One region of the Microbacterium sp. PRC9 genome, then DNA from elsewhere that is predicted to be linked to it. Evidence: riboswitches for the same ligand, from Rfam matches in the RefSeq annotation. Region 1 holds a riboswitch; each other region holds the start of a gene.
The links. A riboswitch is a leader RNA that binds a small molecule or an ion and turns the genes downstream of it on or off. The one in region 1 is predicted to bind thiamine pyrophosphate.
Positions count from the first base shown of each region.

Region 2: it holds a riboswitch for thiamine pyrophosphate, as region 1 does, so the genes downstream of both, Q9R33_RS13415 (ECF transporter S component) here and thiM (hydroxyethylthiazole kinase) in region 1, are expected to answer to the same signal.
Region 3: it holds a riboswitch for thiamine pyrophosphate, as region 1 does, so the genes downstream of both, thiC (phosphomethylpyrimidine synthase ThiC) here and thiM (hydroxyethylthiazole kinase) in region 1, are expected to answer to the same signal.

Region 1 covers NZ_JAUZUR010000002.1:254,491-256,747, forward strand. Annotated here, with positions in the region: gene thiE (thiamine phosphate synthase) at 1-577, opposite strand, end outside; gene thiM (hydroxyethylthiazole kinase) at 574-1,392, opposite strand; TPP riboswitch at 1,383-1,477, opposite strand; gene Q9R33_RS04800 (DNA polymerase III subunit gamma and tau) at 1,633-2,257, shown strand, end outside.
Region 2 covers NZ_JAUZUR010000005.1:399,705-401,961, forward strand. Annotated here, with positions in the region: gene Q9R33_RS13410 (ABC transporter ATP-binding protein) at 1-354, opposite strand, end outside; gene Q9R33_RS13415 (ECF transporter S component) at 356-1,000, opposite strand; TPP riboswitch at 993-1,102, opposite strand; gene Q9R33_RS13420 (D-alanyl-D-alanine carboxypeptidase family protein) at 1,140-2,257, shown strand, end outside.
Region 3 covers NZ_JAUZUR010000003.1:179,035-181,291, reverse strand. Annotated here, with positions in the region: gene Q9R33_RS07785 (biotin transporter BioY) at 1-351, opposite strand, end outside; gene Q9R33_RS07780 (TetR/AcrR family transcriptional regulator C-terminal domain-containing protein) at 441-1,040, shown strand; TPP riboswitch at 1,108-1,216, shown strand; gene thiC (phosphomethylpyrimidine synthase ThiC) at 1,215-2,257, shown strand, end outside.

The DNA.
Region 1 (2,257 bases):
CCGCGATGCCCGCGGCTCCGGCATCGCGGAGCGCCGCGACATCCGACTCGACGACTCCTCCGATCGCGACGCACGGCAGGTCGGTGCCCGCGGCGAACGCGGCGAAGCCCTCGACGCCGAGCGCCGGCGGGTGGTCGGGCTTCGTCGACGTCGGCCGGATGACGCCGACGCCGAGGTAGTCGATCGTGCCGGAGCGGCGCAGATGTGCGGCGGCCCGGTGCTCCGCGGAGTTCGCGGTCCATCCGATCACGGCGTGCGCCCCGAGCAGCCGCCGTGCCGTCTCGGGCGGGAGGTCGCTCTGTCCCAGGTGGACGCCGTCGACGCGGGCACCGGCATCCCGGGCGGCGACGGCCACGTCGACGCGGTCGTTGACGAGGAGCAGGCAGCGGCGATCGATGACGTCCGAGAGGGCTCGCGCCTGGCGCATGAGCTCACGAGCCGTCACCGACTTCGCCCGCAGCTGCACGACGTCGACCCCCGCGCCCGCCGCAGCGTCGACCACGTCGAGCAGCCGGTCGAACGGCAGGCGGCCGTCGGTCACGAGGTGCAGCGCGAGGCGGGCGCCGAGCCCGCTCATCGGATCGCCAGCACGTCGGCGACGCGCGCGTCGAGCTCGGCCGGCTCCGCGGCCACGGCGTCGAGCGCGTCGAGGAACGCCACGGCGAACGTGCCCGGTCCCTCCGCGCGCGCGGCGGCCCGCTCCGACGCGGCCGCGTACAGGACGGATGCCGCCACCGCCGCTTCGAACGGAGCGCACACGCCGAGGAGCGCGGCCATCACCGCGCCGAGCGAACAGCCGCCGCCGGTGACGCGCGTGAGCAGCGCATCCCCGCCATGGACGCGGACCACCCGCTCGCCGTCGGTCACGAGGTCGACCGGGCCCGAGACGGCCACCACGCCGCCGGTGCGCAGCGCGAGCGACCGCGCGGCGCCGGCCGCAGCATCCGTCCCGTCCGTCGCGTCGACGCCGCGACCGCCGCCGCCCTCGCCGGCCACAGCCAGGATCTCGGAGGCGTTGCCGCGGACGATGGCGGGACGGTGCTCGAGCAGTTCGGCGGCGAGAGCCGTGCGTACGGGCAGCACTCCCACCGCGACGGGGTCGAGCACCCACGGGGTTCCAGCGCGCACGGCCTCGCGGGCGGCGTCGCGCTGCTCGGCGGTGGGGGTGCCCAGGTTCACGAGCACGCCGTCGGCGACGCCGGCGAAGAGCCCGGCCTCGCCTGGGATGTCGCACATCGCGGGGGCGGCGCCCACCGCCAGGAGCGCGTTCGCGGTGTAGTTCGTCACCACCGCGTTGGTGATGCACTGCACCAGGGGCGAGGTCTCCCGCAGCGCCGTCAGCGCGGCGGCGGGGGAGAGGGCGGACAGGTGTGCTTCGGTGCGCGCGTTCATCGCGACATCCCTTCGCTCGCATGATCGAGATCAGGTTCGACGGGTGTGTTCTCAGCCCGCCGTGCGGGCACCCCGTGTCACTGCTGAGCAATCTAGCAGGGGATCCCGACGGGTCATCGCCGTGTGTCCTCGGCGTGCACCGTGCGCGTCCGGTCCCGGTCGCCGGGCCCGTCGAGCTGCGGACGCGATGCGATGCGCCGAGCCTGCCGCAGTGTCGGCCCCACACCGTAGGCTGGGGGAGTGACCACCGCCCTCTACCGCCGCTACCGGCCCGAGTCGTTCGGCGAGATGATCGGGCAGTCGCAGGTCACCGAGCCGCTCATGACCGCGCTGCGCGGCGACCGGGTCGGTCATGCGTATCTGTTCTCGGGACCCCGCGGGTGCGGAAAGACCACGTCGGCGCGCATTCTCGCCCGCTGCCTCAACTGCGCGCAGGGGCCGACGGACACGCCGTGCGGCACGTGCGACAGCTGCGTCGAGCTCGGCCGTGGCGGCGGCGGTTCGCTCGACGTCGTCGAGATCGACGCGGCCAGCCACAACGGCGTCGACGACGCCCGAGACCTGCGCGAGCGCGCGGTGTTCGCGCCCGCCCGCGACCGCTTCAAGATCTTCATCCTCGACGAGGCGCACATGGTCACCCCGCAGGGCTTCAACGCCCTGCTCAAGCTCGTCGAAGAGCCGCCCGACCACGTGAAGTTCATCTTCGCGACGACCGAGCCCGAGAAGGTCATCGGCACGATCCGGTCGCGCACCCACCACTACCCGTTCCGACTCGTGCCCCCGGCCGCGATGCTCGAGTACGTCGAGCAGCTGTGCGCCCAGGAGGGCGTGAACGTCGAGCAGGGGGTCCTGCCGCTCGTCGTGC
Region 2 (2,257 bases), on a different contig from region 1:
TGCGGCCGGAACACCGAGGTTCTCGCACCCGAAGGCCACGTCGTCGCCCACCTTCGACAGCACGACCCCGGCGTCGGGGTCCTGCAGCACGAGCCCGACGCGACCGCGGTGAGCCTCGGCGCGTCCACCGTCGATGAGGAGCGTGCCGGTCTCGTCACCCTCGTCGGCGCCGCCGAGGAGACCTGCCATGCCGGCGAGGAGCGTCGATTTGCCCGCGCCGGATGCGCCGAGCAGGAGCACGCGCTCCCCGGGCTCGATCGTGAACGAGACGTCGTGGACGGCAGCGGCCCGGCGTCCGCCGTAGCGCCACCCCCAGCCCGCCGCCGTGATGCGGGCGGGGCGGGTCGCCGTCACGTCAGACCTCGCGGCGCGCTTCGCGTCCGACGGCGAAGCGGTTGAGGGCACCGGTCGCGGCGAGCCCGCGCACGGCGAACCATCCGACGAGGCCCGCGAGCAGCGCGCCCGAGACCGCCAGCGACACCAGGTAGATCACGTTGAACTCGAGGGTCTTCAGGATGTTGGGCGAGCTGCCGTAGAACAGCTCGAACACCCAGGCGCCGACCGCGGCGCCGACGCCGGCGAGCATTGCGACGGGCAGCGTGAAGCGGCGGTAGAGGAAGATCGCGAACACGAGCTCGGCGCCGAGGCCCTGCACGATGCCCGAGAAGAGCGTCGAGACTCCCCACACGTTGCCGATGAGCATCGACACGAGCGCGGCGATCACCTCGACGAGGAGTGCGGCACCGGGCTTGCGGATGACCAGGCCGCCGATGACGCCGCCGATGAGCCAGATGCCGACGGCGATGCCGCCGAGACCGGGGGTGAGGCCATCCATGGCGACGAACCAGGTACCGCCGATGGTGTTCCAGGCCCAGAAGACCAGGCCGATCGCGACGCCGAGCACCGCGGCGACGACGATGTCGACGACCCGCCAGCGCAGGCTCCGCGGGGCCTTCGAGTGAGCCGCAACGGGGGTGGATGCGGACGTGGACGCGTGCATATGAGCTCCTCCCTGCGCCGGCATGATCCGGATCAGGTTCGACGGTCGAAGCGTGGATCGCTTCCTCTCAGCCCGGCTCACCGGACTCCCGTGGTGTTGGCGACGAGTATACCGCCGGTTCAGCAGGTATTTTGGGGGGGTGACTTCGGACGACACCCCTGCACCCACGCGTCGCGCGCGACGCGTGCAGACCGGTGCCGTCCCGGTTTCGGGTTCCGAAGACGCGCCCGACGGCGGCATCCTCACGATCCAGACGGGTGAGACGGATACTGTCTACCCGCCGTCGACCACCGCTGCGGTGGACGTGACCGCGGCCGCTCCGACGATCGCCACGGTGCCCGTCGCCGAGGTGCCGTCGGTCGCGACGTGGAACCCCGCGGAGCCCGTCGAGCCGTCCGGCTTCGCGCTCCCGACCGACCTCGGCACCCCGACCGTCACCGCGGTCACGGGCGGGCACACCGCACTCGCCTGGGTCGACGAGTCCGTCGTCGAGCACGGCGCAGCCCCCGCCGACCTGACCGCGGCCGCGACCCCGTACGTGGCAGTCGAGGCCGACCTCCTCTCCGATGCCCCGCGCCGCTCCCCGTTCCGCGCCGCCGTCGTGGTGCCCACGCTCGCGATCGCGGCGGTCGTCGGCGCCTACGCGGCGACGACTCTGCTGTGGCCGCTGCACGCTGTCGCCCCCACCGTCACCGCGATGGAGGTGCAGCCGATCGCGGCGCCCGCCGCCGCGCCCGCGTGGCCTGCTCAGGGCAGCGCGGCCGAAGCGGTCGCCGGCGTCCCGGGAACGCTCGCCTCCACGGCCGATCCCGACGCGATCGCCAGCATCACCAAGATCGTGACCGCGCTGGTCGTGCTCGAGGAGATGCCGCTCGCCGTGGGCGAGCAGGGACCGGAGTACCGCTTCACGTCCGCCGACCGCTCGCGCTACTGGCAGTACCGCGCCGGCGGCGAGTCGGCGCTCGACGTCCCCGTCGGCGGCTCGCTCACCCAGTACCAGATGCTCGAGGGCATGCTCATCGGCTCGGCGAACAACTACGCGGACCGGCTCGCGCAGGGCATCTGGCCCTCCGACGCCGTCTTCGCGTCCGCCGCCAACGCCTGGCTCACCGCCCACGGCGTTCCCGGGGTCACCGTCCGCGAACCCACCGGCATGGACTCGCGCAACGCCGCGAGCCCCGAGGCACTCGTGACGCTCGCGCAGAAGGCGCTCGCCAACCCGGTCATCGCCGAGATCGTCGCGAAGCAGTCCGTCGA
Region 3 (2,257 bases), on a different contig from region 1:
GAGTCCGATCACGATGGCCCCGGCGACCCACCCGAGCAGGTATCCGGCGGACGGGCCGAAGAAGACGCCGATGCCGCCGCGTCCACCCGCGAGCAGCGGCATCCCGACCGCGACGAGGCCGAGCAGGACGGTGACCGACAGCGCGCCCAGCCACGGGCCGAGGATGGCGCCTGCGAGCATGACGCCCAGCGTCTGCGCCGTGATCGGCACCGCGCCGAGGATCGTGAAGCCGCCCGGCAGTCCGAGTACGGCGATGATCGCGGCGAACACCGCGACGCGGGCCAGCGCGGTCGCGTCGAGCGCGTGAACGCCTGTCTGCGGGGCGAGCGAAGATGCGGGGGGAGTGGCCATCGGACGAGGTCCCTTCGATGGATACAGTGGTCCTGAACGGTGTTCACTTGAACGCTGTTCACTATAACGCTGTTCAGTAGAGTGCTGTGATGGGGTCGGCGAGAGCAGGTCGGGGTCACACCCGCGACGAGGTCGCACGCACCGCGATGCGGATCCTCGACGAGTACGGCCTGCCCGACCTGACGATGCGTCGCCTCGCGGCCGCGCTGGAGGTGCAGCCGAGCGCCCTGTACTGGCACTTCCCGAACAAGCAGAGTCTGCTGGCGGAACTCTCCGACCGGATCGTCGCAGAGGTGGACTCCGGATCGGCGGATCCGGAGTGGGCCGCCCGCGTCCGCGCGGAAGCGTTCGCGCTTCGCGCCGCGCTGCTCGCTCACCGGGACGGTGCCGAACTGGTGGCGAGCACGTTCGCCCTCGGCCTGGGGTCCCGGGCCGCGCAGCACCGCCTCGCTGCGGCGATCGCCGCCGGCGGGTTCGACGATGAATCCGTTCAGCGGGCGACCGCGGTCCTGCTCCATTTCGTGCTCGGTCATGTCCTGCACGAGCAGCAACGGCAGCAGTACCGCGACCTGGGTGTCCAGGTAACCGGGATCGACGAACCGCGGCAGGACGAGGCATCGGATGCCGAGTTCGTGTTCGGCGTCGAGCTCCTCGTCGGGGGACTGCAGCTGCGCCGCGGCCACGGCTGACCGCGCGACGCCGGGACTGTGTGCGCCGGGCTCCGTCCGATCGCCTGGGGCGGATGCGGTAGCGTGGCGCTATCCACACGGGTGCCCTCGCAAGGGCTGAGATCGGGCTGACGCGGCCTGCGACCGTTCGAACCTGTCCGGGTAATGCCGGCGAAGGAAGTAGGAGTCGCCTCCATGGAGTCCGTCCATTCATCGCGCGTTCTCGCGCATCTGCACGACGGTGAACACGACATCCGGGTCCCGGTGGACCGGATCGCGCTGGAGCCGTCTCCTGACGGGTCGGTCAACGCGCCGGTGACGGTGTACCGCACCCAGGGTCCGGGCAGCGATCCGGTGCGCGGGCTCCCGCCGTTGCGGGAGCAGTGGATCTCCGCACGCGAGGACACCGAGTGCTACGACGGTCGCGACCGGGATCTGCAGGACGATGGGCGTTCCGCGGTGCGCCGGGGCGCAGCATCCGCGGAATGGAAGGGTGAGAAGCGGGCCGCGCGGCGTGCCAAGCCGGGGCGCACGATCACGCAGATGCACTACGCCCGCAGCGGGATGATCACGCCGGAGATGAGGTTCGTCGCGCTGCGGGAGGATTGCGACGTGGAGCTGGTGCGCGCCGAGGTCGCCGCCGGGCGCGCCATCATCCCCAGCAACGTGAACCACCCCGAGTCGGAGCCGATGATCATCGGCAAGGCGTTCCTGGTGAAGATCAATGCCAACATCGGCAACTCTGCCGTCACCAGTTCGATCGCCGAGGAGGTGTCCAAGCTGCAGTGGGCGACCACGTGGGGCGCCGACACCGTCATGGACCTGTCGACCGGCGACGACATCCACACGACGCGCGAGTGGATCGTCCGCAACTCGCCGGTGCCCATCGGCACGGTGCCGATCTACCAGGCGCTGGAGAAGGTGAATGGCGACGCGTCGGCGCTCACGTGGGAGGTGTACCGCGACACGGTCATCGAGCAGTGCGAGCAGGGTGTGGACTACATGACCGTCCACGCCGGAGTGCTGCTGCGGTACGTGCCGCTGACAGCCGACCGGGTGACGGGAATCGTCTCACGGGGTGGGTCGATCATCGCCGGCTGGTGCCTGGCCCACCACCAGGAGAACTTCCTCTACACCCACTTCGATGAGCTCTGCGAGATCTTCGCCCGATACGACGTCGCGTTCTCGCTCGGTGACGGGCTGCGGCCGGGGTCGATCGCCGACGCCAACGATGCCGC